DNA from 4 places in the Bradyrhizobium arachidis genome. Region 1 is predicted to be linked to each of the others. Evidence: predicted binding sites of a transcription regulator. Region 1 holds the regulator's gene; each other region holds the start of a gene.
The links. The regulator LexA, encoded in region 1, represses DNA repair genes until DNA is damaged. The targets are predictions, from matches to a motif close to TGTTCNNNNTGTGTTCNG.

Region 1 (7,516 bases):
TGCGGATCGAGCGATGTCACCATGCCCGTGATCGCACCTTCGATCAGCTTGGCATTGTCGGGCTTCTCGACATAGCTCGCCTTCACGCGCTCGAAGACCTCGCCGAACAGGTTGAGCTGGTTATACGCATCATCCGCGCTCGCTGCCGCCCGTGCCGCCCATACGCCGCCATGGGGGCTCGCTACCAGAAGGGTCAGACACGCTCCGGTGAGCGCGCCCAGGGGGAACAGCAGGGATTTCCGCATGGAGGGCCTTCTTAGCTGGCGGTTCTCTTTGGAGGTCTGGAAGCCGCCATGCAAATGGCGATCCAGCCCGCTTCTCACAACACCATTCAGGTTTCTTCATGGCCGGGCTGCCACGCTGGCGGGTGCATGGCAAAAATCCCTCTCGCCAAAAAGCCTTGGCCCGAGACCTAAACTTTTGGCAACGTTCCGAAATCGTTTCACGCACAGCGGAATCGGTCGGATGGGCCACGCCTCGCAGGTATGCGATCTTAGGATGGTTTTGCAGGTCCGGACGGGCTAAGGCGATGAGACAAGGCTTCAAATTCTCGGGAGGATAACAATGAACGAAGCACCCCGCATCCGGCCGGAACGGAACGTCGAGCTCGGCGCCAGCAACGAGCCGTTCCAAAATCTGCACGAATTCGTCCGGAAGGCGCGTGCCAACCTCAACCAGAATGCCTGGGACTACATCGTCGGCGCCGCCGAGACAGAGACCACGATGCGCCGCAACCGCATGGCGCTGGACGAGATCGCCTTCCGCCCGCGCGTGCTGCGTGACGTCCGCAAGGTCGACGGCTCGGTCGAGCAGTTTGGCCGCAGGATGCGCCTGCCGGTGGTGCTGGCCCCGGTCGGCGCGCTCGAGATTTTTGACCCCGATGGCGCCGCGAGCGTCGCGCGCGCGGCCGGCACCTTCGGTGCGGCGCATATGCTGAGCTCGGTGTCGGAGCCTGGTCTGGAGAAGACCGCCGAGGCTGCCCCCGATGCGCTGCGCCTCTACCAGCTCTATGTCCGCGGTGACGATGCCTTCGTCGCCGATGTCGTCGCCAGGAGCGAGAAGAACGCCTACGCCGCGTTCTGCCTGACCGTGGACACCGCCCATTACAGCCGTCGCGAACGTGACATCGCCAAGCGCTATGTTCGCGAGAGCCGCCTGCGCGCCACCGGGGGCGACTACCAGAAGGGCCTGGAGTGGCGGACCGTGAAGATGATCAAGGACAAGTTCAAGATACCCCTGATCCTCAAGGGCATCGCCACCGCCGAGGATGCGCTGATCGCGCTCGACCATGGCGTCGAGTGGATCTACGTCTCCAACCATGGCGGGCGCCAGCTCGATCACGGCCGTGGCGCCATGCATGTGCTCCCTGAGATCGTCGAGGCCGTGAAGGGCCGCGCCAAGATCATGGTCGACGGCGGCTTCTGCCGCGGCACCGACATCGTCAAGGCGGTAGCGGCGGGCGCCGATCTCGTCGGTATCGGCCGGCTGCAATGCTGGGCGCTGGCGGCGGCGGGCGAAGCCGGCGTCACGCGGATGCTGGAACTGCTGGAGGACGAGGTGCTGCGCTGCCTCGGCCTGTTGGGCGCCACATCCTTCGCCGAGGTCAGCAAGTCCTGCCTGCATCCGGCGACCGCGACCAATGCGCCGGGCGTGTTCAGCGGGTTCCCGCTGTTCGATCACGACCCCTACCGGTACTGAATGAAAGGATGCAGGTGACCTCGCTCTCTCCCGGCAGCGCCGATGCGCTTCTGTTCGATCTCGGGCGCGTGGTGCTCGACATCGATTTCTCCAAGGCGATCGACTGCTGGGCGGGACATGCCGGCTGCAAGCCCGAAGCCATCGTCGCGCGCTATGTGCGCGACGAGGCCTACCGGCTGCACGAGGTCGGCAAGATCAGCGACGAGGACTATTTCGCCTCGCTGCGCACCTCACTCGGGATCGGCATTTCCGACGCGCAGTTCCTGGAGGGCTGGAACGCGATCTTCGCCGGCGAGATGCCGGACATTGCCGAGCTGTTGCCGCGCGCGGCGCGGCAAATGCCGCTCTACGCCTTCTCCAACACCAACCGGCCGCACGTGGACTATTTCTCGAAGGAATATGCCGACCTGCTCGGCCATTTCCGCGAGGTCTACCTGTCCTCCAGCATCGGCCTGCGCAAGCCGGACGCGGAGGCTTTCGACCATGTCGTGGCCGCCATCGGCGTGCCGGCCAACCGGATCGTATTCTTCGACGATCTTGCCGAGAACATCGAGGGAGCCCGCGCCCGCGGCTTGACCGCGGTGCATGTGACCTCGCCCACCGATGTCGGGAACGCCTTGAAGGCACTCGGGGTTTGACGTTGGGGGCCGGTTCGGCCCGTCGCTGGGGCGCGCCGGTGCTGGACCTAATTTGGCGCAAAATGAGGAACCCAATCACTTTGTGCAATTTTGTACGGAGTTCCCGGAACGAATACCGGCTTCCGGACTCATGAGTCCGTTGGGAATTCTACATCAGGCTTATCGTCGTGTTGGGCAAAACCTACCTCACCAAGCAGGCCTCGCTGCTGATGAAATACGCCAGAACCACCTCGGATTCTGAGCTCTCCGCCAAGCTGATCAGCAAGGCCGCCGACCTGAAATCGCAGGCCGATCCGCTGCCCGACAAGGATCAGAGTCCCAAAGCGCCGGACGTCAGTCCGGACGAGCAGCCGGGGAGTTGACCGATGCTGGCCGTGGCACTCGTCCTTCTCGTCCTCGCCATGGCCATCCTCGTCCCGGTCTGTCTCGCCTTCTGGATCATGCCGCGGCGGACTTGACGTCTATCCTTCACTGCAGAGCGGACAACGCAGGATGAATCATCCTGCGTGATCGCCTTTTTGCCTCTGCGCCTGCACTCGGCTAGAACTCTCGCCGCCGATTTGCCCGAACGGGCGCAGCTGGAGTTTTCACCCGTGGCCCTGATGCCGGTTTCTGACGCGCTTGCCGCGGTGCTTGCCGGCGCAGAGCCGCTGCCTGAAGAAATGCTCGCCCTCGACCAGGCCTTCCAGCGCGTGCTTGCCCACGACGTCGCGGCGCGGCGCACCCAGCCGCCGCAGGCGATGTCGGCGATGGATGGCTATGCGGTGCGTGCGGCCGACGCCGCCAAGATCGATTCCCAGCTTACCGTGATCGGCGAGGTCGCGGCGGGGCGGCCGTTTGCAGGATCGGTCGGCGCCGGCGAAGCCGTGCGGATCTTCACCGGCGGCGTCGTTCCCGACGGCGCAGACGCGATCGTGATCCAGGAGGACACGGTTGCGGACGGCAGGCGCATCACGATCAAGGAAGCGGCCGTGACGGGACGACACATCCGCCCCGCCGGCGTCGATTTCAGCGAGGGCGACGTGCTGCTGCGCAAGGGCATCCGGCTGACGGAGCGCGACCTCGCGCTCGCCGCCGGCATGAATCACCCGTTTCTACCCGTCCACCGCCGCCCGAAGGTCGCGATTCTCGCCACCGGCGACGAGCTGGTGATGCCGGGCACCACGCCTGGCCCCGGCCAGATCGTCTATTCCAACGGCTATGCCCTGCACGCGCTCGCCCGCAGCGAGGGCGCCGATACCGTCGATCTCGGTGTTGCCGCCGATACCCTGGACGCCACCACCGCGGGCATACGCCGCGCCCGCGCGAGCGGCGCCGACATCCTGATCACCACCGGCGGCGCCTCGGTCGGCGACCACGATCTGGTCCAGCAGGCGCTGAAGGCCGAGGGCACCGCGATGACGTTCTGGAAGATCGCGATGCGGCCCGGCAAGCCGATGATGCATGGAAGGTTGGCGGCGATGCGCGTGATCGGCCTGCCCGGCAATCCCGTGTCATCCTATGTGTGCGCCTTCCTGTTCATGGTGCCGCTGATTCGGGCGCTGTCGGGCCGCTCCGTGATTCACCATCGCCGCGAGCGCGCGGTGCTGGGCCGCGACGTCGGCGCCAACGACCAGCGCGAAGATTATCTGCGCGCACGCCTGGAGACGCGCGACGACGGCACGCTGATCGCCCTTCCCGTCAATCACCAGGATTCCTCGCTGCTTGCGAATCTCGCTGCGGCACAGGCACTTCTCGTGCGCGCGCCGTTCGCGCCGAAGGCCGAAGCCGGCACACCTTGCGAGGTGCTGCGCCTGCCGGTCTGAACGCGCTGGCCACACGCGTGACGCGAACTTTGTCGCGTTCACGGTAAATTAAGCAGTTGCGGAACATGTATCGAACATATAGTGTCCGTTCATGATTTGTTTCGAGCATGCAGCGGCTTATCGCTGAATTCAGCGTCTCGGAATCGAACGACATCAACCGGGGGATTTTGGTCGAGATGTTAACGCGCAAACAGTACGAGCTCCTGCGGTTCATCAGCGAGCGACTGAAGGAAAGCGGCGTACCGCCCTCCTTCGACGAGATGAAGGACGCGCTCGATCTGCGCTCGAAATCAGGCATCCATCGCCTGATCACCGCGCTCGAGGAGCGCGGCTTCATCCGCCGCCTGCCCAACCGCGCCCGCGCCATCGAGGTGATCAAGCTGCCCGAGCTGCAGGCGGCCGCCGGCAATCGCCGCGGCTTCACGCCGAGCGTCATCGAGGGCAATCTCGGCAAGGTCCGCACGACCTCCAGCCCGCCTGCGGACGAGGGCGAGCGTCCCGTCGCGGTGCCGGTGATGGGCCGGATCGCGGCCGGCACGCCGATCGAGGCGTTGCAGACCCGCAGCCACACCATCAGCGTCCCGCCCGATATGCTCGGCTCGGGCGAGCACTACGCGCTCGAAGTGCGCGGCGATTCCATGGTGGAAGCCGGCATCCTCGACGGCGACATGGCGCTGATCCAGCGCAACGAGAGCGCCGACACCGGCGACATCGTGGTGGCGCTGATCGACGACGAGGAAGCGACCTTGAAACGCTTCCGCCGCCGCGGCGCCTCGATCGCGCTCGAGCCCGCCAATGCGGCCTATGAGGTGCGCATCCTGCCGCCGAACCGGGTCAAGATTCAGGGCAAGCTGATCGGGCTTTATCGGAAGTACTGATACCGCAAGTACTAAGCGCGCTGTCCGCGCGCTTCGATCGGCATCGCCGACCAGAGATCGGAGCGGATGATTGTCCGCTCCCGCTGGATAGTCTTTCTGGTTTCGCGCAGATTATCCGGCCCCTCCTCTAGCGCTACATCCTCGCCACGCCGCACGAAGCAGCACCGCTCCGGATCGGCTTTCGAAGGTTGGAGGAGATGTCATGCGCAAGATCATCCTGAGCACAGTAGCAGCGGCGCTGATCGCAGCATCAGCATCGCAAGCCGTTGCCGCACCATCGCACCGCCATGTCCGTAAGGAGACGGCCAAGGAAACGACCATGAGCGAGCAAGTCCGCAACGCGCGCAATGCGCTCACGCAACCATCACAACCGGTCTGGCCATACTCCGGTTGGTCGGCGCCGGCTGGCCACTGATACGCCCACCGAATGCACGAAAGCAGGCTTTGTTCCCGGGGGATTCGGGAAAGATAATGTGATCGCACGCTGCGGCAGCGAGCCGCAGATTTGCCTATAACCGGGCAGACGCTATGATGCTTCCACTCTGATAGAGGCCTGCGCCTCGTAAGACAGAGGCGCGGGTTGCTATCTCCGCATGAGGAGCACCCACGATGTGTGACTACAGCCTGCATGCCGTCGCATCGCGCCCTGCCGAGGTCGGCGAGACGATCGTGACGACAACGTTCCGCGGCACCTCGACGCGCGGCTTTGCCTCCGCGGCCGATCCGACCGTCGCGGTCTGCCTGCTGCCGGGAACGGAGCTCGCCTTCGCCGACAACGTCCGCTACGACAATCGCTGGATCTGGACGCGCACCGTCAACTCGCGTGTCGGCAAGTTCGGCAAGATTGATCCGCACATTCCCGATCGCCATCATGACGCGATCGAATTCCCCGACGGCAAATACGTCCTGGTGACTCAGCTCGTCGAAGGCCAGCAGGCAACCGTGCTGCAACTGCCCGTGACCCAGCCGCTCGGCGAGCGCGAGCACAAGCCGCAGGTCAGTGCCGAGAACCGCCCGACAACGCCGCGTCTGCCGATCGGTTGAAGCAGATATCCCCGGCCGCCAGGTCGGAGCCCGGAATTGAGATCGCCATCGCCGGCCGCGGCCGGCGACGTGGTGTTGTTTGTGTCTCTCGATATCCCACCTTCCCGTCGCACGAAGTTTGCGCGGCGCTGCCTGAATTTTGAACGTCCGTTTCACAGGCAAATGGCCGATGCTGTTCCGGCTTGGGACGGCGGACGGACTCGATGAAAACCTTCATTCGTGTCGTTGAACTCTGGGTGCCCGACAGGACGCGCATGCGTCTGGAATTCGGCGGCGGCCTCTACGGCGAAGGGCTGTCCGCGTTCAGGGCTGTGAGCGAAGATCTGCACTTCGGATATGACGAGGGGCTCCCCGGCAAGGCCTGGGCGTCCGGCCACCCGGTGATCCTCACCAAATTCGCCAACTCCTATTTCAAACGGACCGACCAAGCCCTTGCAGCCGGTCTCACCTGCGGCGTCGCGGTGCCGGTCTTTGCAGGCGAATTCCTGCAAGCGGTGATGGTGCTGTTCTGCGGCGACGACGAGGCGCATGTCGGCGCCATCGAGCTCTGGCACAACGACGCCGATACGTCCCACGAGATGAGGCTCGTCGACGGCTACTATGGCACCGCCGACATGTTCGAGTTCAACTCCCGCCACACCAGGTTTCCGCGCGGCTTCGGCCTGCCCGGACGCACCTGGAAAGCGGGCCTGCCGCTGATCATCAAGGACCTGCACAACGCCAAGAGCTTTCTGCGCTGGGAGGACGCGGCCGAAGTCGGGATCAACCTCGGCGTCGGCATCCCCTACCGAGCCGGCACTGAGAAGACCTGGGTTCTGACATTCCTCTCCGCGCAGGCAACGCCGATTGCGCGGCGCTTCGAGATCTGGGTGCCGAACGAGATTCGTTCGGCGCTGGTCTTCCACGCCGGCGATTGTGGCGCGCAGACCGACCTCTCCGCGCTCTATGCGAACAAATCCATCGCCAGGAGCGAGGGCAGCATCGGCGGCGCCTGGGCCACCGGCATGCCCGCGCTCAATGACGATCTCGCGCATGACGGCTCGATCTCCGGCTCCGAGGCCCAAACAGCCGGACTGAGCCGGATGGTGGCGCTACCGGTGATCGGAGGTGCGGGACTCGACGCCGTGCTGGCCTGGTACTTGTAGCCGATCTGCTCAGTCATCGGCCTGCAAGTCGGCCTCGGACGGCGTTGCGTCCCGGTTGCGGAGCGTCGCCGCCTGCGGCGCAAGGCTCGTCCCGAAATCAGCCTCGCTCGCGATCGCCGGCGACCATGGACGGTCCGTGCCCCTCGCCTTCACTGCCTGGACCGCGAAGCCGTCGCCGCGATGTGTCAGGGCGAGCGCTCCTTGTGCGGCAAGACGCTGCCGGTCGACCACCATCGCCGCGCAATCCGGCGGCGCGGGCCTTGCCGTCACCACCAGTGCAGCGCGACTGCAATCATCCGCCAGCGCGT
Region 2 (7,516 bases), 3.2 Mb from region 1:
GCCGTCGAGATAGTCCGTCACCGCGGCGCCGATGAAGATGGCGACCGCGACCCAGCGCAGCCACAGCGGATAGTCCATGATCGACTGCGCATAGATGCATCCGACCACGACCGGGATCGCGGCGATCCGGCCATAGGTCAGGATGTTCGGGAGGGACATCGCGCGGCTGGTCGTCCCTCGTGTCGTGGCGATGTTCATCCGTCCTACCAATACCGCTGATGCCCTGAGGTCAACTGCTCCTCCCACATGGGGTACGGGATGCGACGACCATATGACCCTGTCCCCTTTAGTTCATCCCGGCTGGGGATGGAAATACTCGAAAATCCGGCGGGCGCTCTCGGCGCTGACCCCCGGAACCTTGCCGAGATCGGCGATCGAGGCCCGTTCGATCTCCTTCAGGGTTCCGAAATGGTGCAGCAAGGCGCGTTTGCGCGACGGGCCGATGCCCGGAATCTCCTGCAAACCGGCCTCGCGGATGTCCTTCTTGCGCAGCTTGCGGTGTGAGCCGATGACGAAGCGGTGGGCCTCGTCCCGCAGCCGCTGGATGAAATAGAGCACGGGATCGCGCGGCTCCAGCTTGATCGCCTCGCGCTCCGGCATGAACAGGGTCTCGCGGCCGGCATCCCGGTCCGGCCCCTTGGCGACCGACATCAGCGACACCTGGGTCAGGCCGAGATTGGCAAAGATCTCCCGGACGGCGTTGAGCTGGCCGCGGCCGCCGTCGATGATGACGAGATCGGGCCATTGCGGGAAGTCGTCGTCTTTCGCCTTGCCGGCGGCGTCCTCGGGCGGATTGATCAGGCGCTTGAAGCGGCGCTCCAGCACCTCGCGCATCATGGCGTAGTCGTCGCCCGGCGTGAGCCCTTCCGACTTGATGTTGAACTTGCGGTACTGGTTCTTCACGAAGCCGTCGGGACCCGCGACGATCATGGCACCGACCGCGTTGGTGCCCTGGATGTGGCTGTTGTCGTAGACCTCGATGCGCTTGGGCGCATGCGGCAGGCTCAGCGCGGTCGCCATCGCGTCGAGCAGGCGGCTTTGCGTCGCGGTGTCCGCGAGCTTGCGGCCGAGCGCCTCGCGCGCATTGGTCAGCGCGTGGGCGACCAGCTCCTTCTTCTCGCCGCGCTTGGGCGCGGTGACCTCGATCTTGTGGCCGGCCTTGATCGACAGCGCGTTGGCGAGCAGCTCGCTCTCCTCGATTTCGTGCGAGAGCAGGATGTTCTTCGGCGGCGGCTTGTCGTCGTAGAACTGGGCGAGGAAGGAGCCCAGCACTTCCTCGGGCGTGAAGGTCTTCTCCGCGCGCGGGAAATAGGCGCGGTTGCCCCAGTTCTGGCCGGTGCGGAAGAAGAACACCTCGACGCAGGAGAAGCCGCCCTCCTGGTGGATGGCGAACACGTCGGCTTCCTCCACGGTGCGCGGATTGATGCCCTGCTGCGACTGGATCGCCGACAGCGCAGCGAGGCGGTCGCGGTAGAGCGCGGCGCGCTCGAATTCGAGCTCGCCGGAGGCCTTCTCCATCTCGCCGGCAAGCTCCTGCTTCACCGCATGGCTCTTGCCGGAGAGGAAGTCGGTCGCTTCGCGCACCAGCGTCGTATAGCCGCCGAAGTCGATCTCGCGGGTGCAGGGACCGGCGCAGCGGCGGATCTGGTACAGCAGGCAGGGCCTTGTGCGGCTCTCGAAGAAGGAGTCCGTGCAGGAGCGGATCAGGAACGCGCGCTGAAGCGCGGTGATGGTGCGGTTGACGGCGCCGGCGGAGGCGAACGGGCCGAAATAGCGCCCGGGCCGGGTCTGCGCGCCGCGATGCTTGAGGATCTGCGGCGCCCAATGGTCGCCGGTGATCAGGATATAGGGAAACGATTTGTCGTCGCGCAGCTGCACGTTGAAGCGCGGCCGCAGCTGCTTGATGAGATTGGCTTCCAGCAGCAGCGCCTCGGTCTCGGTGTTGGTCGAGACGATCTCCACGGTCACCGTGGCCGCGATCATGCGCAGGATGCGCGCCGGCTGCGGCGCGCTCTGGCGCGCATAGTTCGACAGGCGCTTTTTGACGTTCTTGGCCTTGCCGACATAGAGCACGTCGGCATTGGCATTGAGCATGCGGTAGACGCCGGGCGAGGTCGGGGCGAGCCGGACCGCGCGCTCGATCGCCTCATGGCCGGTCGCCAGCGGGCCTTCGCCGACCGCGCCGCTCTCTTCGAGGATGTCAGGCAGCAGCGCGTCGTCCTCGTCCTCGCCGCCGGTGGTGGCGGGATCGAGGTCCGGCGGCGTCAGGCTCTCCGGCGGGGCGTCGGCAAGGCGGGCCGGTTTGCGCGCGCGCTCGTCCGGACTGTCGGGGGAATCGTGAACCATGGAGCGAATTTAGGCGCTGGGGGTGCCGATTTGAAGTTCCGGCCATGCCGCACGCACAGGCTGGCGGCGCAGTTCCCGGTAACGCTTGCTTAAGCCTGTTAACAGCGCGGTAACCCGGCTTAACAGGCCTTTTACTTAAAACTCTCGATAAATCTTACGCGAAAAAGTCGTGGTTCCGTAACCATGCGGTGGTCTCGCGCGGCGGCGCGGGCATCGCGGGGGACGGCAGTTGTGTTGGAGAGTACCGATGAAGTGGTTCGTTGTGGGCGCAGCCGCGTTGGTTGCAGCCGGCTGGACAGCTTCGGCGGAGGCCGCCGATCTCAATTACGGGCAGGGTGCGCCTTACACCGTCAATCAGCCCCTCAACGCGTATAGCTGGGCCGGTCCCTATCTCGGCGGCAACATCGGCTATGAGTGGGGCTCGGTCGACAACAATCCGGCAAAGCCGTCCGGCTTCGTCGGCGGCGTGCAGGCCGGCTACAATTTCCAGAACGGCCCGTGGGTGTTCGGCGTCGAGGGCGACATCCAGGCAGCCGGCGCCGACGACACGTTCGCGCCGTGGAAGTTCTCCAATCCGTGGTTCGGCACGCTGCGCGGGCGCGGCGGCTATGCGTTCAGCAACGTGCTGTTCTACGGCACCGCCGGCCTCGCCTTCGGCGAGCTGCGCGCGCAGACCTTCGGCTGGACCGAGTCGCACACCAGCGCCGGCTGGACCATCGGCGCAGGCGCCGAAGTCGGCCTCGCGCCGAACTGGAGCGCGAAGCTCGAATATCTCTACATCAATCTGTCGACGAGCCAGTTCGCAATTACAGGCGTGTCCAACGGCTATAGCGCCAGCGTTGTGCGCGCAGGCGTGAACTATCACTTCTGATAGCTGAAGAAGAAAATACCGGACACCACCTCCCGGCCGCGCGCGGCCGGGATTTTTTTTAGTCAGGCGCGCTAGGAGAGGATGACCAAGTTAACCGCCTTCGGTCCCTTCCCCTTCTTGTCCGGTTCGACTTCGAAAGTAATACGCTGTCCTTCGGCAAGGTCCTTCAATCCCGCCCGCTCAACAGCGGTGATGTGAACGAAGACATCGCGACCGCCGTCGTCCGGCTTGATGAATCCGTAGCCGCGCTCGCCGTTGAAGAACTTAACCGTTCCCGTCATGGCCATCGGGAAACTCCCCCTCATTGCTCCTCCGTCGCGACGCAGACTCACGTCACGACATGACCGGGCCTTACGAAGCCCGGGAGCTGGCCATCCTTGAGCGGACCGTGCAGTCCGGTCGGATCTTTCTTAGGCCTTCACTCCGCCGCAACCATTCGCGGAAGCGGAACGTAAAGCCAGTCACGCAAACAGCATAATACGGTTCGTCGCAGATTGACTACCGCTCCTGCATCTTTTTCCCAAGAATGCCGGAGTGTTACGATCGAGGTACCTCTAATCGGAATCTGGCAGCGCCGCCCTGGCCGAGCGGCATTTCCAGCTCGGGCAGGATGGTCTTGAGCTCGCCTTGCAGCGTGTAGGGGGGATTGACAATCAGGAGTCCCGTGGATGTGAGCGCTGCGCCATCAAGCTGCGGCGCGACACTGAATTCGAGACGCAGACATTTTCCCGGAGGCTTTGCTGCGGCTGCGAGCCGCGCCACCGATTGCGCCAGCGTGTCGGTGGCGCGCCGATTCTTGGCTGGATACCAGATTACATAGATACCGGTCGGCCATTTCGCGAAGGCGGCTGCGAAGGCTTCGCCGAGCTTTTCGAACTCATCTTTGGCCTCGAACGGCGGATCGATCAGCACGAGGCCGCGGCGCTCCTTCGGCGGCACGAAGGCCGGCAGCGCAACCCAGCCGTCGAGATCGACCACGCGCGCCTGTTCGTCGCGGCGCAGCACGTCGATCAGCGCCTTGCGCGCTTTCGGCTCGAGCTCGCAGGCAACGAGCCGGTCCTGCGGCCGCAGCAGGCCGCGCGCGATCAGCGGCGAGCCCGGATAAGCCTTGAGCTCGCCCTTCGGATTGAAGGCGCGGACGATGTCGAGATAGGGTTTCGTCAGCGCCGCGGTCTCGTTCGACAGACGCGCCTGCATCAGCCGCGCGATGCCGGTCAGCCACTCGCCGCCGCGCCGTGCCTCATCGCTTTCGAGATCGTAGAGACCGGCGCCGGCATGGGTGTCGATGACGCGGAACGCCCCCGGCTTGTCCTGCAGGTAGGTGAGAATGCGCGCGAGCACGATGTGCTTGATGACATCGGCGAAGTTGCCGGCGTGGAAGGCGTGGCGGTAGTTCATGGCGCAGAGTTACGACATCGCGCGATGAAAGTAACTGCCGTCATTCCGGGGTGGTGCGTTAGCACCGAACTATGGTGCGCAATTGCGCACCTGAGAATCTCGAGATTCCGGGTCCGTGCTAACGCACCATCCCGGAATGACGACGAGAGCGTTGTGCCTCAACCGCCCCTGATCGGCGGCATCGTCACCTGGTCGCGGCGGCAGGCGCGGCGGTCGGTTTCCTCGCAGGCGCGGAATTGCAGATCCTTGCTGAGGCAGATGCGCACTTCGGATAGCCGCGTCCGGTTGCAGGTGACCGAGACGGCGGCATTGCTCAGGCCTGGATTGGCCCTGATGAAGGCCTCCTCGACCTCCGCCGGCGCCACGGTCTTGGCCTGCGACAAGTCGAGATACTCGGCCGGAATCTTGATCGCGGCGCGCGCCTTGCGGATCGTCTCGAAATAGCTGCGGCCTTCGAGGCCCGAGCAGGTGCCGTGCTTGTCCCACTCGTTGAAGATCAGGCCCGGCGCCGGCATCAGATCGAGCATCGAGGAGACGATGTTGCGGTTCAGCCGCGGCGCCGGCCGCTGGCAATATTCGGGGAAACCGCTCTCATATTGCGGCCACAGGCCGTGCACCACGAAGGCGTAGGGCCGTCCGCTGCACTGGATCTGGGAGCGGCCGCCGCGCTCCGCCGCCTCCTCGCAGAACGAGGGCGACCATGACAGCGATAGCACATAGAAATCGAATTCGCCGGGCGCGTTCTGCCGCTTGTCCTGGGCCTTGGCGCCGCCGGCCAGCATGACCAGCCCGGCAGCCAGGGTCAGCGAGATCATCAGGCGGGAGAACGAATGCAATCTGGAATGAAACATGGCGACGCCCCTCAACTAGACTGTGCAGTCAGCCTAGCAGGCGATAAGAACATTTCAAGAACAAAATTGATGCGAGCCACGTTCGGCCGCTTGATCGGGCCGAATCAGGCTTCTCGAATTACTGTCTGGCGGCGCGGCAGGCCGGATTGTAGGCCCAGTTGCGGTCGAGCCCGACCACGCACCATTCGACACCATTGCCGTAGCCGGCAAAGCCGCCGTCCTCGACGATCGAGAAATGCACCTTGCGCACCTTGCCGTCGTTGAGCATGGCATCGCCGGTGCAGTAGCGGCGCGGAATGTTGTCGGACTGCCAGGGCCGGAAGGCGACCTCGTGAACGGCGGCGAAGCCCGTGATCTTCAACGGAGAATTCCAGAACGAGCTTTCCTTCTCCCAGAACTGGCTGGCGATCGTCGGCAGCGCCCTGTCGCAATCGGCGACGGCGCCGTCATAGCGCGGCCCGCTCAGCCAGAAGTTCAGCTCGAGCGGATTGGCGGCCTTGGCCTCGCCGAGCGACAGCGCTCCGAACATGAGGCCGAACACGGCGGCGAAGCGGAGCGATTTCAGGGAGAGGGCGCGCATGGGCAATCCGGACAGCTGGTCTTGCGAAGGTGGGACGGTGACGCGAAGGCCGGGCGGGGTCAAGTGCAGCGCGGCAACACTTGGCAAGGAGTTGACCGTAAGGGCGCGCCCGGCAGGGCTTCGGTTCTTTTCACTTCCATCCCGGCGCCGTAAACTGCCGCCAACCAATTGGAGTAACGGGAATGCGAATCATTGCGGCCGCGGGCCTTCTCGCCCTGGGTATTTTGGCGAGCCAGTCGGCGCGTGCTGACCTCCTTCCGGTCCCGCCGTTCAAGGGGAACGACACCGGCGGCATCATCGCCTATTCGATGGCGACGCAGGTCGATGCCCGTCAGGTCGCGGTCGATCACTGCGCGCGCTACGGCAAGGTCGTGAAATTCCTCGCGGTCCAGGCCTATGAGGGCGGCTACATCTCGTTCTCCTGCCGCTGGGTGCCCTATGGCGCCGCCGAACGGCCGATCCGCACGCTGTACTGAGGCGTCGGCCTAGCGCCGCCTCTCTCAAGCCGGGAGCCTCCAACATGACGCGCAAACTCGCTTTGCTCGGCTCAAGCCTTTGCCTCGTCCTGTCGGCGGGCGCAGCCAGCGCCGACGACCTGCCGGTGCGCAAGGCCGGTCTCTGGGAAATGAAGATGGTCAGGAGCGGCTCGGCAATGCCTGAGATGACCATGCAGCACTGCACCGACGAGACTGTCGACAAGGAGATGAGCAACAACGTCTCCCCGATGGCCAAGCAGATCTGCTCCAAGCAGGACATCAAGAAGACCGCGACCGGCTATGTCAGCGATTCCGAGTGCAACGTCGCCGGCATCAGCACGACCTCGCATGCCGAGATCACGGGCGATTTCAACTCGGCCTACACTGTGAAGACCTCCTCGCACGCGCAAGGCGGCGCTGCCGGTGCCGCGGGCCGCGATACCTCCATGACGTTAGAGGCGAAGTGGCTGGGCGCCTGCAAGCCGGACCAGAAGCCCGGCGACATCGTGATGCCCGGCGGCTTCAAGATGAACGTGCGCGACGTCGATAAGCTGAAGGCGCTGCTGCCGAAATAGGGCTGTCGTCCTTCCCCTCTCCCCTTGTGGGAGAGGGTGGCTCGCCGCGAAGCGGCGAGACGGGCGAGGGGTCTGTCTCCGCGGCGCCAGCTACACCGGGATCCTCACGCTCGCTCTCAATCCCCCCATCGGGCTGTCGCCGAGCGTGATGTCGCCGCCATGGGAGCGGGCGATGTCGCGGGCGATCGCCAACCCCAAGCCGGTACCGCCTTCGTCCTGGTTGCGGGCGTTGTCGAGCCGCAGGAACGGCTTGAACACTTCTTCGCGTAAATGCACCGGGATACCCGGGCCGTCGTCGTCGACGGTGACGGTGAGATAGCGGTGATCGCGCTGGCCGTTGATGGCGATCGCCTTGCCGTAGCGCGCGGCGTTGGTGACGAGGTTGGCGAGGCAGCGCTTGAACGAGGCCGGCTTCACCG
Region 3 (7,516 bases), 130 kb from region 1:
TGCGGCCGGTGGCGCGCTTGGACAGCTCTTTTGCCAGTTTGACGCGTTGCGCTTCACCGCCTGACAGCGTCGTCGCTTGCTGGCCGACGTGAATGTAATCCAGCCCGACGCGGTGCAATGTCTGAAAAGTCTCGCGCACGCGCGGCACTGCCTTGAAGAACTCGGCGGCTTCCTCGACGGTCATGTCGAGCACGTCGGCGATGGACTTGCCCTTGAACAGGACCTCCAGCGTCTCGCGATTGTAGCGCTTGCCCTTGCAGACGTCGCAGGTGACGTAGACGTCGGGCAGAAAGTGCATCTCGATCTTGATGACGCCGTCGCCCTGGCAGGCCTCGCAGCGGCCGCCCTTGACGTTGAAGGAGAAGCGGCCGGGCTCGTAGCCGCGCGCCTTGGCTTCGGGGAGGCCCGCGAACCATTCGCGGATCGGCGTGAAGGCGCCGGTATAGGTCGCAGGGTTCGAGCGCGGGGTGCGGCCGATCGGCGACTGGTCGATGTCGATGATCTTGTCGATGTGCTCGAGACCCTCGATGCGGTCGTGGGGAGCGGCGCCTTCGCTGGCGCCGTTCAGCTTGCGGGCGATGGCGCGATAGACCGTGTCGATCAGCAGCGTCGACTTGCCGCCGCCGGAGACGCCGGTGACGCAGGTGAACAGGCCGAGCGGAATCTCGGCGGTGACGTTCTTGAGGTTATTGCCGCGCGCGTTCACCACCTTGATGGTGCGGCGATGGTTCGGCGGGCGCCGCTCCGGCACCTCGACCTCGAGCTCGCCGGTCAGGTACTTGCCGGTCAGCGATTTCGGGTTGCGCATGATCTCGGCGGGCGTGCCTTCGGCGACGATGTTGCCGCCATGCATGCCGGCGCCGGGGCCGATGTCGAGGACGTAGTCGGCAAGCCGGATGGCGTCCTCGTCATGCTCGACCACGACCACGGTGTTGCCGAGGTCGCGCAGGCGCTTGAGGGTGTCGAGCAGACGCGCATTGTCGCGCTGGTGCAGGCCGATCGAAGGCTCGTCCAGCACGTAGAGCACGCCCGTCAGGCCCGAGCCGATCTGTGAGGCCAGGCGAATGCGCTGGCTCTCGCCGCCGGACAGCGTGCCGGAGGAGCGGGACAGGGTGAGATAGTTGAGGCCGACGTCGAGCAGGAAGGTGAGGCGCTCGCGGATCTCCTTCAGGATGCGCCCGGCGATCTCGTTCTGCTGCGCGTTGAGCGCCGCCGGCACGGTCTCGAACCATTCGCCGGCCTTCCTGACCGACAGCTCCGAGATCTCGCCGATATGCTTAGCCCCGACCTTGACGCAGAGCGCCTCGGGCTTGAGCCGGAAACCGTTGCAGGCGCCGCAGGGCACGTCGTGGAAGTATTTCGCGAGCTCCTCGCGCGCCCATTCGCTCTCGGTTTCCCGGTAGCGGCGGTTGATGTTGGTGATGACGCCCTCGAACGGCTTCTTGGTGTCGTAGGATCGGACGCCATCCTCGTAGGAGAACTTGATCTCGTCCTCGCCCGACCCATGGAGGATCGCGGTCTGCGTCTTCTTGGGCAGATCCTTCCATTTGGTGGTCAGCGTGAACTTGTAGTGCTTGCCGAGCGCCGTCAGCGTCTGCGTGTAATAGGGCGACGACGATTTGGCCCAGGGCGCGATCGCGCCCTTGCCGATGGCGAGCTCCTTGTCGGGGATGACGAGGTCCTCGTCGACATGCTGCTCGACACCGAGGCCGCCGCAGGCCGGGCAGGCGCCATAGGGGTTGTTGAACGAGAACAGGCGCGGCTCGATCTCGGGGATGGTGAAGCCGGAGACGGGGCAGGCGAACTTTTCCGAGAACAGGATGCGCTCGGGGCCGCTCTTGTCGTGGATCTTTGCGGTCTTCTTCTTTTCCTCGGCAGGCGCGGCTGCGGGCGCATCGGCGAACTCGACGACGGCAAGGCCCTCGGCGAGCTTCAGCGCGGTCTCGAAGCTCTCGGCGAGGCGCTGGCCGATGTCGGCACGGACCACGATGCGGTCGACCACGACGTCGATGTCGTGCGGGAATTTCTTGTCGAGGCTGGGCGCTTCGGCCAGCTCGTAGAAGGTGCCGTCGATCTTGACGCGCTGAAAGCCCTTCTTGAGCCATTCGGCGAGCTCTTTCCGATACTCGCCCTTGCGGCCGCGCACGACCGGGGCGAGCAGATAGAGGCGGGTGCCTTCCGGCAGCGCCAGCACGCGGTCGACCATCTGCGAGACGGTCTGGCTTTCGATCGGCAGGCCCGTGGCCGGCGAATAGGGCACGCCGACGCGGGCCCAGAGCAGGCGCATGTAGTCGTAGATCTCGGTCACGGTACCGACGGTCGAGCGCGGATTCTTCGAGGTCGTCTTCTGCTCGATCGAGATCGCCGGCGACAGGCCGTCGATCTGGTCGACGTCAGGCTTCTGCATCATCTCAAGGAACTGGCGGGCATAGGCCGAGAGCGACTCGACGTAGCGGCGCTGGCCCTCGGCATAGATGGTGTCGAAGGCGAGCGAGGATTTGCCGGAGCCGGAGAGCCCGGTGAAGACCACGAGCTTGTCGCGGGGAATCTCGACGTCGATGTTCTTGAGGTTGTGCTCGCGCGCGCCACGGATCGTAATTGCGCGCAGGCTCGAGCCCGCGTTCTGCTGTTGGCGCTTCGCCTTGATCACTTCATCCATCCGAGTTGCCCTCAAGGAATCCCAAAAGCGCGCGATCGCGCCAACGAAAAGGCACGCTTCGCCCGGAACCGGGATCGGCGCCGATGGGTATGGCAGCGAACGTAGGAAGAACGGCGACGGATTTCCAGAGGCAGTTGCGAATCGTCAACGGATTGTTGGCGCGCTGGCGGCATCTGGCAGGAGCAGGGCGCGGAACAGGCAAAGGGCCGGCACGTGGCCGGCCCTTTGTTCGCGTTTAGATGCGGATCTTGGGGGCAATCCGCATTCAAGCAGGACCTGGAGGAGTCCCTTGGGGATTGGTCTTTGGCGGATCAGTATTTGGCGACGACGGGGCCGCCCCAGCGATAGTTGACGCGGATCAGTCCGATATCGATGTCCTGGCCGATCCGTTCGGTACGCACGGGTGGGACGAGGATCGCGCTGGCGAGGTCGCCGCCGTGATGCCCGAGGAACAGATGGTCGTACTCGCCGCCGACGGACCAATTCTCCGCGAAGGCGTATTCCACGCCAAAGCCGGCGCTATAGCCCCAGCGGGTCTGGCTCAGGGTATTGGACACGACGCCAACGCCCGGAATGAATTCGTCGTACCTGTCGTGCGCGACGGCTGCGCCCGCCTTGCCGTAGAACAGCAGGCTGTTCACGGTGTAGCCGAGCTGGCCGGTGAACAGGCCAAAGCTGTTGATCGTGGTCCGGTTGTTGAGCGGCGCCAGCACGAAGCTGACATTGCTGCCCTTGAAGTCGGCCCAGTTGCCCTGAGCTTCCACGCCGAGCACCCAGCGCGCCTTCTGCCAGCGATATCCGAGTTGAGCACCCACTGTGCCGCCACTCGCATTGTGACAGCCCTCGCCGACGGCCGGGTCGATGGGAACGCCGGCGACAGCGACGACGCTCCAGCAGGCGTGCGCAAGGCCGCCGCCGCCATTGATGCCGACATAGGCGCCGATCCAGTCATAGGCGAGCACGGGCGCCACCGGCGCCTTGTACAGCGGCAGATCGGCAGCACCGGCCGGTGCGAGCGCGCCGAGCGCGAGCAAGCTGACCGAGGCCAGCACCAACGTCTTCATGTCAATTCCCCAACGCATCGGAGCCAATCAGCGGCGCAATGCACACCGCACTCTCGATTCCATGACGGTTGGGCGCGAGGTCGCGCGAAAACAAAAAGGCCGGCGCGAGGCCGGCCTTTCGTGACGATGTGACGTCGGTCGTGAGACGAAGCTCAGTACTTCTTGAGATCAGTACTTGGCGACGATCGGGCCGCCGAAGTGATAGTTCACGCCGACCTGCACGGTGTGGAAGTTGAGCGTGCCGGTGGGCAGGGCGCCGGCGAAGTAGGTCTCGCCAGCGAGGCTGCGATACAGGTACTCGCCCTTGATCGACCACTGCGGCGCGATGAACGCTTCGACGCCCGCACCGACGGTCCAGCCGGAGTGCCACTTGCTGTCCGACGCGCTCACGCCGAGCGCGGAGAGGGTGATCTTGTTGTCGATCCAGGCGTAGCCGCCCGTGCCGTAGAACAGGACGTTGTTGACGGCCCAGCCGATGCGGCCACGCACCGTGCCCATCGCGTCGGTCTTCGAGGTGGCGGTCGCGGTCACGACGCCGAAGCCCGGGACGACGGTCGCGCCGGTCGCCGTCGCGCTGACGTCAGCCCAAGCGCCGTCGGCCTCGATGCCGAACACGACATTGCCGGTCTGCCAGTTGTAGCCGGCGGTGCCGCCGACGAAGCCACCCTTCATCTTCGGGTCGCCCGAAGCGTTTTCCCAGGCGCCGCCGCCGACGATACCGAGGTAGAAGCCGGTCCAGTTGTAGACCGAGGCCACAGCCACCGGAGCCTTCGTGTACGGGCGAGCCGCGAGATCAGCCGCCGACGCGGGGGCAGCCAGAGCGAACAAACAGGCCGAAGCCAACAAAACCTTCTTCATCTCAATCAAAATCCCAGTCCCAGTTTCTGTTGTTGCCTTCCGCGCGCAGAAGGGCATCGGACGCTGTGGTCCAACTGACGGCGTGCTTACACCACCAAAGCCGCAAGTTGTGTCTCTCAAAAGCCACGACACCCACAAAACGTCACAATTGCTGACAGATTGTCGCGCCACCCGCATCCAGCAAAAAGGCCGGCGCGAGGCCGGCCTTTGATCTCCAAATGATATCAGATGGATATCAGTATCTCGCGATGGCCGGGCCGCCCCAGCGATAGTTCACGCGAACGAGGCCCATATCGACGTCCTGGCCGATGCGTTCGGTCTGAACGAACGCGCCGCCGAAGGTGAAATCGACGTTACGATGGCCGAGGAAGATGTGATCATACTCGACGCCAACCGACCAGTTTGGGGCGAAGCCAAATTCGAGACCCGCGCCGACCGTTCCGCCCCAGCGGGTTTCCCGGGCCGAACCGAAGGTAGTGCCCGCACCCACGAAACCTGGCCCGACGATGAGGTCGTATTTGTCGCCCACGACCGCGCCACCGCCCTTTACGTAGAACAAAACATTATTCCAGGCATAGCCGACCTGGCCAGTAATCAGGCCGAAGGCATCGATCCGCGTACGGTCCTGCTGAGCCGGGGCGGTCGGGCTGACGTTGTTTCCGCTGAAGTCAGCCCAGTTGCCTTGGCCTTCCACGCCAAACACCCAGTTGGCGGACTGCCAACGATAGCCGATCTGACCACCGACCGTGCCGCCCGATGCGTCATGGCAACCGTCTGTGATCAGCGTGCCGACGACAGGCGTCACGAAGTCCCAGCAATTGCGGCTCGTACCCCAGCCACCGTTGATGCCGATGTAAAAGCCACTCCAGTCATAGATAGTGGCAACCATCGGCGGCGGCGCCTTGGTGTAGGGACGCGCCGCAAGATCCGCTGCACTCGCAGGTGCAGACAGACCCAACGCAACGATACCAATTGTGCCAAACAGAATTTTCTTCATTGCAGTCTCCCCAGTGTCGTCCGCTCCAGAGGTCCCCAAAGCGGTCAATCAGGCGCGACGCCCATATGAACAATTCCAACGTAACTTTAGCTCAACCGGCAGGCAGAATCCGTCGCTGGAATGCAACAGTCGCTGGGCAATTGTCTGCGAGTAACCTAATGAATGTTAAGCGTTTTTCCGTGCGGTCGGGTTCCAATTCATTGTGACGTGCACAGTGGCACTGGGTTCCGGTATGCACGTTTGGGTTGCATAATCTTTCAGTAGGAACAAATCTGGAACAAAATTCGGGCCCATGCTATATGTGGGGATAACCGAGGGTGTGGCGGGCCGATCGGCGCTCGTAAGCGTATAGGTCGGCTCAACAAGGCGGCAGCGCGGGCGCGCCGTTCCGGAATTCAGTGGCATTTGGAGTGGAGAGCGGCGATGGCGGGAAGCGTCAACAAGGTCATTCTGGTTGGAAATCTCGGCAAGGATCCTGAAATCCGCCGCACCCAGGACGGGCGGCCGATCGCGAATTTGAGCATCGCCACCTCGGAGACCTGGCGCGACAAGAACAGCGGCGAGCGCAAGGAAAAGACCGAGTGGCACCGCGTCGTGATCTTCAACGAAGGTCTTTGCAAGGTCGCCGAGCAGTACCTGAAGAAGGGCGCCAAGGTTTACATCGAGGGCGCGCTCCAGACCCGCAAATGGACCGACCAGAGCGGCGCTGAGAAGTACTCCACCGAGGTCGTGCTGCAGGGCTTCAACTCGACCCTGACGATGCTCGACGGCCGCGGCGGCGGCGGAGGAGGCGGCAGCTTCGGCGACGAGCCGGGCGGCGATTTCGGCTCCTCGGGCCCCGTCAGCAGCGCGCCGCGCCGTCCCGTGGCCGCTGGCGGCGGTGGCCGCAACAGCGACATGGACGACGACATCCCGTTCTGAGGCTCGCGAGCGTCTCTCCACGAGCGGCGCCCGCTCGCGTAAAGCGACAGGATCCCTACCAATTGGCGGGCAAGGCTCGGTTTTTCCGGGCCTGCCTCAAGTGCTGCTTCAAGCCTTTGACCGGCGATGATGTGAATGGTATTAACTTAATGTTAATCCTGTTTACATGGCTCTCCCGCCGATCGGAGGACGCGTCGCATGAACCTCGCGCCGCTGCTTGAGGCCGCTCCAGCGATCCCGCTGCATGCCTTTGCCGCAATGGCCGCCTTCGTGCTCGGCCTCGTCCAGTTCGCCGCGCCCAAGGGCACGCTGCCGCACCGGACCATCGGCTGGATCTGGGTCCTCCTGATGGTCGCGGTAGCCGCCTCGTCGTTCTGGATCCACCAGATCCGTCTGGTCGGGCCGTTCAGCCCGATCCATCTGTTGTCGATCTTCACGCTCGTCGTGCTGCCGCTCGCGGTGTGGCGGGCGCACACCCATCGCGTCGCCGATCACCGGCGGATGATGATCTTCATTTTCGCCGGTGCCCTGGTGGTGGCGGGGCTGTTCACGCTGGTGCCCGGGCGGATCATGCACCGGGTGATTTTCGGGGCTTAAGGCGCGGTTTGCGCCGGCCGATTTCGAGCCTTGTTCCAGCACCGGCGCGGAGTGCGTAAGTCTCTGGAAAAACAGTCGGAAAAAGCGCTTCCCTTGGCCCTGCAAGGGTGGTTATCGGGGGGGCGATGCGCTATATGATTCCCAGATAAAACCTCACCGGATTTCCCCTTGGCTGACGACGACAACAAGCCCGGCGACCAGCCGGCGCAACCCTCGGACATTCGCCCCGTCTCGATCTACGAGGAGATGAAGAAGTCCTACCTCGATTACGCCATGAGCGTGATCGTGTCGCGTGCGCTGCCCGATGCGCGCGACGGGTTGAAGCCGGTGCATCGCCGCATCCTCTACGCGATGAACAATCGCGGCGACACCCCGGACAAGAAACACAAGAAGTCCGCCGGTGCCGTCGGTGAGGTCATG
Region 4 (7,516 bases), 2.9 Mb from region 1:
GACGCGCAAGAGATCCGGATTGATCTGGCCGCCGGGCAGCACGACCGCGTCGTAGTCGTTGCTGGAAACCTGGTCGAGCGTCTTGTCGACCTTCACCGGACGTCCCCAATCTTTCTTGTCCCAGCCCTTGATCTCGCCCGCCGCGAGCGAGACGACGTGGACCGTCGCGCCAGCCTGCTTCAGGCGATCGCGCGGCACTTCCAGTTCCGATTGCTCGAAACCGTTGGTGGCGAGAATGGCAATCGTCTTGCCCTTGAGATCCATGGAACGCTCCATCGCTATGAGAGGAGCCCGGTCAATCGGTCGAACCGGCTTCCGTTCCGAGCAACCGGCGGCATCTCACGGGGATGTGCGGCTTGCCGCAGCGGCCTGATGGCGGTCAAGTCATGACCACACCGGGCGCTAAAGCGCGATGAGATTTGGATGAATCGTCATCGCGCTTTAGGTTGTTGTTTACGCATGATCTTTCCGGAAAACCGCTTCGCACTTTTCCGGATCATGCTTTAGCGCCACATCGTCGGTGCGCGGACCAGAGCATCTCGCGCAGCCTGTTTAGATCCTCGATCGAGCGGCGATCTGTTTGCGCGGCCTCACGCAGCCGCGTGGCGACACGCTCGCGCGTCGCCAGTTCGGAGAGAGGAAGCCCGGCGCAGACGTCGTCCAGCACGGCCTGTATCAAAGCGGCCATTTCGGCATCGTGCATCGGCGAGCTCCAGCGTGTCGCGTAGCGCGCTCGCTTTAGCTGCGTCGGATGTCAGGGATGTTAAACGCGCCCCACAGCATTGGCTTTCACGAGCTGGTCGAGCTGCGCGCGCTTGCGCGCAATCAGGAGCTGGGCCGCAGCATCATCCAATCCCTCGCGCTGCAATTGCCGGATCGCGGAGCCGAGCTCGAGGATTTCGGCGCGCAGTCTTAGAATCCGGTACGTGTCCGGGTCTTCCTCCACCGCGCGCCTCCGAACTCTCAGCGGCGCGCGATGGCGCGCACCGGATTGACGGCTGTCTTCACGGGACGGAGGCGCACCCGGTCGCGGACATCAGGCAGGACGTCGCCACCGCCGGCGGCCTTCCATTCGCCGATCAGCAGATTGATCCTCCGGCGCAGATCCATCTGCGCCAGAGCCTTTTCGGTGCAGTCGCGATCGCGATTGACGAGGTCGCGGACGGACGCCTCGATATCGGCCATCTCCAGCCTCAAGGCGCTGATTTTACGTCGAATTTCATTAATTCTGTTGTCCATGGCTTGTTAGAACAAAATAAGAACATATAGTCAAGTCACGAATTCAGGATGGAGCAGCGACATGCAGGTTCAGGGTAAATACGACGCAAAGGCTTTTCTCATGGAGCAGATGACCCGCGCGCAGGGGCTGAGGCTGAAGCGGCTCAGCGAGGAGGCCTACCAGCCGGCGCAATACGATCGGGATCTGTCCTCCGCTGAAGCTGCGCGCCGCATCCGCGCGCTGGAGGCGGAGATCGAGCTCGCGAATTCTTTCTAGGCAGCCGGAACGTTCCGCGCTTTGGGAACCATGCTTGTGTCCAATGGTTTTTCCCCGGCCAAGGGAGAGAATGCATGGCACGCAAGGCAAAGAAACGCCGTTACTCGCGTAGCGCCGGCAGCGATGTCGAGAGCGAGATGCGGCGCTACAAGAAGGGCACTGCGAAGAGCGGACGCGGCGGTCGTGGCGGGCGCGTGAAGAGCCGCAAGCAGGCGATCGCGATCGGACTGTCGAAGGCGCGCAAGAAGGGCAAGAAAGTCCCGAAGAAGGCATCGAAGCGCAAGACGTCCAAGAAAAAGACGTCCAGGAAGACGTCTAAGAAGTCATCCAGGAAATCATCCAAGAGGTCGTCGAAGCGCAAATCCTCCTAGCGCTCGCGCCAATCCGTGTCAGATCATGCTGCCGGGCATGAAGCAGCGGATCGAAATCCCGAACGCGGTCTTCACCGGCCACACCATGGTGCGGCCGGCCCGGTTCGGCTCGGTGATGACGGCTTCATCCGGCACCTCGACCCACTGCCCGTCGAGACGCACGCGATAATGCCCGTTGTGCGACTCCCAGTCGGGATCGGCAACGGCAAAACCATCCGCATCCGAACAGCACGGGCCAAGATGGCTGCGCAGGCTGTCGAACCATGGCTTGAGGGGGGAGTCGGCGTAACGGCCGTCATCACGCCCGAGGGCGTTTCCGCTCCACAGCACCAATGGCGCCACAAGCAACGCACGCCTCAGCGAGAGCTTCAATCGATCCATGTTCGGCACCGATCAAATGCGAACCACCGACCGGTTCCAAAAGCGGCTGGCAGTTCGAAGGTCCACGCTTGCAACTGGCTCGGCGGCTCCGTTGCCGCCAAGCAAATATACGACTCGGAACAGTGATCAGCGAACACGGCTTTTTCGGACGAACCGGGTCATCGTCCCTGCCGTTAACGAGAATGTTATCAGATATCCCGCGGTAATTCTGAAGGCGAACAGAAAAGGCGGCCCGAAGGGCCGCCTTTGGATTTGGTCCGGTCGACGTTCGCCTTACGCGAGGGGCACCGCGACGAAGCGGGTCGCCTCCGCGCTCTTGACCTGCAACAGCACGCTGCGCTTGCCGGAGGACTTCGCCTGCGCCAGCTCCGAGCGGACGTCGCCGACATTGGCAACGGCCTTGCCGCCGACATTGAGGATGACGTCGCCGGTCTGGATGCCGCGCTGCGCCGCAGGCCCTTGCGGATCGACCTCGGTGACGACGACGCCCTTCTGGCCGGCGCCCTGCACCTCGCCGGCCGGAGCCAGGCTCAGCCCGAGGCGCGGCGTGCCGGCGTCCGGCTGCACCTTGTCCTCGCCGGTCTTGCCTTGGGCCTGCCGCTCGTTCGGCAGCTCGCCGAGCGCGAGCGTCACCGTCTTGGCTGCGCCCTTATGGAAGACGTCGAGCTTCACCGAGGTGCCGGGCGCCAGCGTGGCGATGGTGCGGGCGAGATCGCGGGAGTCCTTGATCGCGGTGCCGTTGACGGCGGTGATGACGTCGCCGGCCTCGATGCCGGCCTTCGCCGCCGGGCTGCCGTCCTGCGGATTGTCGACGATCGCGCCGCGCGCTTCCTTGAGGCCGAGGCTGTCGGCAATGTCCGACGTCACCGGCTGCACCTGCACGCCGAGCCAGCCGCGCGTCACCGCACCCTTGTCCTTGAGCTGCGCGACGACGAGCTTCGCGGTCGAGGCCGGAATGTCGAAGCCGATGCCGACCGAGCCGCCGGAGGGCGAGAAGATCGCGGTGTTCACGCCGATCACGTTGCCGCTCATGTCGAAGGCCGGACCGCCGGAGTTGCCCTTGTTGATGGGCGCGTCGATCTGGATGAAGTCGTCATAGGGGCCGTTGCCGATGTCGCGGCCGCTGGCCGAGACGATGCCGGCCGTGACGGTGCCGCCGAGGCCGAAGGGATTGCCGACCGCGACCACCCAGTCGCCGATGCGCGGCTTCTGGTCGGAGAACTTGACGAACGGGAAGTCCTTCTTGCCGTCGACCTTGATCAGCGCGAGATCGGTCTTCGGATCCGTGCCGACCACCTTCGCGGTGTAGACCGTGCCGTCATCCATCGTCACCTGCACGGATTCGGCATGGTCGACGACGTGGTTGTTGGTCACGGCATAGCCGTCGGCGGAGATGAAGAAGCCGGAGCCTTCGCCGGTGATGACCTGGTGGCGCTGGCGCGGCATGCCGTTCATGCCGGGGCCGCGGAAACCGAACTGCCGCGAGAACTGGTCGAACGGCGAATCCTCGTCCGAATCCATCCGGTTCTGCTGCATCATCGCGCTCTTGTCGTTGTCCTGGTCGATCTTGACCCGCACCGAGATGACGGCGGGTTTGACCTTGGCAACGAGATCACCGAAGCCCTGCGGCGTCGCGGCGCCTTCCGCGGCCTGGGCCGGCGCGACGAAGGAGTTGACGCCGAATTGCGAGGAAACGGGAGAGGCAGCGAGCACGGCCACGCCGAGCGCGGCCACGGTGCCGAGCAGCGCGAGGCGGCGCGGCTTCAGGATTTTGCGGGGGGTGTCGGAATTGACGCGATCGTTCATGTCGAAATGTCCATGTTGGGTAAGTCGCCTTGAACCCAACATGGACATCGTCACCTTACGACGTCCCGTCCGTCCGATTAAATCTTGGCAAAGAACGGCGCAGCAGAAGAGCTGCACCATGCCGTCGAGCGATCACACGCCCTTGTCGTTCGGATTGGTGACCGCATCCTTGAGCGGCGTCGGCATCGGGAAGTTCAGGTTCACATTCTTGGGCGGAATGGGTTTTGTGAACCATTTCGCGTAGAGTTCCGCAAACTCGCCGCCCTTCATCATGGCGACCAGCGTCTTGTCGATCAATGCCTTGAACTCTGGATCGCCCTTGCGGATGATCAGCCCGTAAGGCTCGGTGCGCAGGCTGTCGTCGATGATCCGCCAATTGTCCGGCGTCTGGCTGCTGGCGATGAGTCCCGCGAGCAGGATATCGTCCATGACGAAGGCGTCGCTGCGGCCGGTCGTGAGCGCCAGGAACGACGCGGCATGGTCCGGCGACAGCACCTGCTTGAAGCCGAAATTCTTCTCCTGGCTGCGTGCCAGCAGCAGGGTGATCGAGGTCGAGCCGGTGGTGAGCGCGACCGGCTTGTCCTTGAGATCCTCGAACGTCTTGATCGGCGCATCCTTCCGGACCACGGCGCGAATGCTCGAGACGAAGATGGTGTTGCTGAAGGCCACCACCTTCTGGCGCTCCAGCGTGTTGGTGGCGGGACCGCAGACGATGTCGATGGTTCCATTCTCGATCAGCGGGATCTGCGTGCTGAGCTGGATCGGCTGCAGCCTGGTCTGAAGCGCCGGCAGCTTGAGCTCGTCCTTCACCGCATCGACGATCCGCGCGCAGAGATCCATCGCAAAGCCGACCGGCTTCTGGTTCTGGTCGAGATAGGAGAACGGGACCGAGACGTCGCGATGGCCGAGCCGGATCTCGCCGACCTCCTTGATCTTCGCCAGCGTCCCAACCGGCGTCTGAGCCTGCGCGGGCGCCGTCAGCGCGGTCAAAAACATCAGCGAATACCACAGGCCCTTCATCACGCCACTCCTAGTTTGGATACAATCTCTCAATATTTTATACGACATATTGCATAATCCGCAAACAGATTTTATACAATCTGGGTCAAGCTAACCGCGACGGGGTGCCGGATGAAATCGGGAGCAGTGGCAAAGCAGCGCAGTGGCGGCGGTCACGGCTCCACGCCTGATGCCGTGCGCGAGGCGCTGCGCCGCGCGATCAGCGCAGGCGAGCTCGCGCCCGGCATCCAGCTTCGTCAGGACGAGCTCGCGGAGAAGTTCGGGACCAGCCGCATTCCCGTCAGGGAAGCGCTGCGCCAGCTTGAAGCGGAAGGCTTCGTGACGTTCCTGCCCAACCGGGGCGCGGTCGTCTCCGATCTCTCCATCGACGAGGTCGTCGAGCTGCTCGAAATCCGCATCGCACTCGAATGCCACGCATTGCGGCTCGCCATTCCGGCGATGGGCGATATCGATCTCGACGACACCAGAAAGATCCTGCGCTCCTACGACGCGGAGCCCGATCCGGAGCAATGGGGCGCGTTCAACTGGCGCTTCCACAAGGCGCTCTACGCCCCCTGCAATCGCCCTCGCCTGCTCGCGATGATCGAGGCCAATTACGGCCATGTGAGCCGCTTCACCCGCACCCTCGTGTCGCGTGCGACCGGCAAGGAACGGCCCCAGCGCGAGCATTACCAGCTGCTCGAATATTGCCGCGACGGCGAGGTCGAGAAGGCCGTGCGCCTGCTGCGCGAGCACATCGTTCAGACGCAGAAGACGCTGCGATCGGCGCAGCGTCTCGCATCACGGGACGAGACCGACTGATCCCGGGGGATCATCTGTCCCGCGAGCCAACGGAGAGTACGCTTGAAGACGAACGACGTCGAAATCCTGGTCATTGGCGCCGGCATGGCGGGCCTTGCCACCGCTTACTACCTCGCCGTCGAGCACAAGCGCTCGCGCCTCCTGATCGTCGATGAAGGCCAGCCGATGGCGCTGACGTCGGCGCAGTCAGGCGAGAACTATCGCAACTGGTGGCCGCATCCGACCATGGCCGCGTTTACCGACCACAGCACGGACCTGATGGAGGACATCGCGCGCCGCACGGATAATCGCATCCACATGACGCGGCGCGGCTACCTCCTCGTGACCCGCGACGACAGTCCGGACGAGCTGCTCCGTCAGTTGCATGCCGGCTACGGCGCCGCGGCCTCGAAACTGATCCGCCAGCATGAGGGCACCAGTCAGACCTATTCGCCGCCGCTCTCGGCGGACTGGCAGACCGCACCCGACGGCGTCGACGTGCTGCGCGGCTGCGACCTGATCCAGCGCTATTATCCCGCCTTCGACAAGGAGGTCGCGACCGCGCTTCACATCCGCCGGGCCGGCGACATCAGCGGCCAGCAGCTCGGCCAGTACATGCTGGAGACGATGCGACCGTTGGGCGTCCAATTTCAGCAGGCGCGCGTGGTGGGCATCGCCAAGGCCGACCGGTTTCAGGTCGACGTCGTCGCCGACGGCGAGCGCCAGACCCTCAAGGCCGATATCATCGTCAATGCGGCAGGCCCGTTTGCGGCGCACATTTCCGCGATGCACGGCGAAAAGCTGCCGATGCACAACGTGCTTCAGCAGAAGATCGCCTTCGTCGACCGCCATCGCGCGGTCGATCGCAAGATGCCCTTTGCAATCGACCTCGACGGCCAGACGCTGGACTGGTCGCCGGAGGAACGTGAGGCGCTGGCGGCCGACCCGGACCTCGCCCGGTTGCTGGAGCCGATGCCGGGCAGCATTCACTGCCGCCCCGACGGCGGCGACCACGGCCAATGGATCAAGCTTGGCTGGGCCTTCAACTCGGAGCCATCAGAGCCCACGCGCGAGCCGGAGCTCAATCCTTACTTCCCGGAGATTGTGCTTCGCGCCGCAAGCAGGCTCCAGCCCGCGCTCGGCCAATATCTCGGCGCCCTGCCCCGCGACCGCGTGCATTACGGCGGCTTCTATCCGATGACGAAAGAAAACTGGCCGCTAATCGGCGCGGCCAAGACTGCAGGTGTATTCCTCACGGCCGCATTGTCGGGCTATGGAACGATGTCAGCCTGCGCCGCCGGCGATCTCTGCGCGCGCGCCGTGGTCGGCGCGCCGACGCCCGCCTTTGCCGGCGTCCTCTCGCTCGCGCGCTACGAGAACAAGGCGCTCATGGACGAACTCGAGAGTGCCGAGAGCCGCGGTCTACTCTGACCGCTCGCCGGCCGGCTGCCTTCACGCCGCGACGTGAGTCTCCCACGCTGCGGCCGCGGCGGCATCCTCGTCGCGTTGTGCATTGCAGGCGTCGAAATGCGCCTTCAGCTCGGTCTCGGCGAGATGTTCGAAATGCTCGGCCTGGCCGAGGAGTTCCCAGGTCTGGAGCGGACGGTAGGCCGCCTGCTGACGACAGAGGGACGCCAGTGCCCGGTAGCGACGTACGTTCTCC

Region 2: a site for LexA is predicted at 5,512-5,529, ahead of WN72_RS41700 (ribonuclease T2 family protein). Genes of this name have one in related genera too.
Region 3: a site for LexA is predicted at 2,755-2,772, ahead of uvrA (excinuclease ABC subunit UvrA). Genes of this name have one in related genera too.
Region 4: a site for LexA is predicted at 1,247-1,264, ahead of WN72_RS12960 (DUF3072 domain-containing protein). Genes of this name have one in related genera too.

The regions. Positions count from the first base shown of each region.
Region 1 is NZ_CP030050.1:5,658,709-5,666,224, forward strand. It holds gene WN72_RS26450 (S41 family peptidase) at 1-245, opposite strand, end outside; gene WN72_RS26455 (alpha-hydroxy acid oxidase) at 565-1,698, shown strand; gene WN72_RS26460 (HAD family hydrolase) at 1,707-2,336, shown strand; gene WN72_RS26465 (hypothetical protein) at 2,504-2,698, shown strand; gene WN72_RS26470 (molybdopterin molybdotransferase MoeA) at 2,930-4,141, shown strand; gene lexA (transcriptional repressor LexA) at 4,318-5,019, shown strand; gene WN72_RS26480 (hypothetical protein) at 5,222-5,434, shown strand; gene WN72_RS26485 (hypothetical protein) at 5,629-6,063, shown strand; gene WN72_RS26490 (GAF domain-containing protein) at 6,267-7,208, shown strand; gene WN72_RS26495 (ComEC/Rec2 family competence protein) at 7,218-7,516, opposite strand, start outside.
Region 2 is NZ_CP030050.1:8,826,367-8,833,882, reverse strand. It holds gene pgsA (CDP-diacylglycerol--glycerol-3-phosphate 3-phosphatidyltransferase) at 1-198, opposite strand, end outside; gene uvrC (excinuclease ABC subunit UvrC) at 292-2,346, opposite strand; gene WN72_RS41715 (outer membrane protein) at 2,594-3,217, shown strand; gene WN72_RS41710 (cold-shock protein) at 3,289-3,504, opposite strand; gene WN72_RS41705 (23S rRNA (adenine(2030)-N(6))-methyltransferase RlmJ) at 3,755-4,615, opposite strand; gene WN72_RS41700 (ribonuclease T2 family protein) at 4,774-5,466, opposite strand; gene WN72_RS41695 (hypothetical protein) at 5,585-6,046, opposite strand; gene WN72_RS41690 (hypothetical protein) at 6,229-6,522, shown strand; gene WN72_RS41685 (DUF3617 domain-containing protein) at 6,567-7,097, shown strand; gene WN72_RS41680 (ATP-binding protein) at 7,188-7,516, opposite strand, start outside.
Region 3 is NZ_CP030050.1:5,530,678-5,538,193, reverse strand. It holds gene uvrA (excinuclease ABC subunit UvrA) at 1-2,659, opposite strand, end outside; gene WN72_RS25875 (outer membrane protein) at 2,971-3,723, opposite strand; gene WN72_RS25870 (outer membrane protein) at 3,892-4,581, opposite strand; gene WN72_RS25865 (hypothetical protein) at 4,496-4,792, shown strand; gene WN72_RS25860 (outer membrane protein) at 4,817-5,578, opposite strand; gene WN72_RS25855 (single-stranded DNA-binding protein) at 6,002-6,499, shown strand; gene WN72_RS25850 (DUF2306 domain-containing protein) at 6,698-7,096, shown strand; gene gyrA (DNA gyrase subunit A) at 7,265-7,516, shown strand, end outside.
Region 4 is NZ_CP030050.1:2,800,000-2,807,515, reverse strand. It holds gene WN72_RS12980 (type 1 glutamine amidotransferase domain-containing protein) at 1-264, opposite strand, end outside; gene WN72_RS12975 (hypothetical protein) at 497-703, opposite strand; gene WN72_RS12970 (hypothetical protein) at 764-946, opposite strand; gene WN72_RS12965 (hypothetical protein) at 964-1,185, opposite strand; gene WN72_RS12960 (DUF3072 domain-containing protein) at 1,301-1,495, shown strand; gene WN72_RS12955 (DUF6496 domain-containing protein) at 1,570-1,866, shown strand; gene WN72_RS12950 (hypothetical protein) at 1,885-2,247, opposite strand; gene WN72_RS12945 (Do family serine endopeptidase) at 2,521-4,053, opposite strand; gene WN72_RS12940 (transporter substrate-binding domain-containing protein) at 4,186-5,073, opposite strand; gene WN72_RS12935 (GntR family transcriptional regulator) at 5,185-5,874, shown strand; gene WN72_RS12930 (NAD(P)/FAD-dependent oxidoreductase) at 5,917-7,284, shown strand; gene WN72_RS12925 (hypothetical protein) at 7,306-7,516, opposite strand, start outside.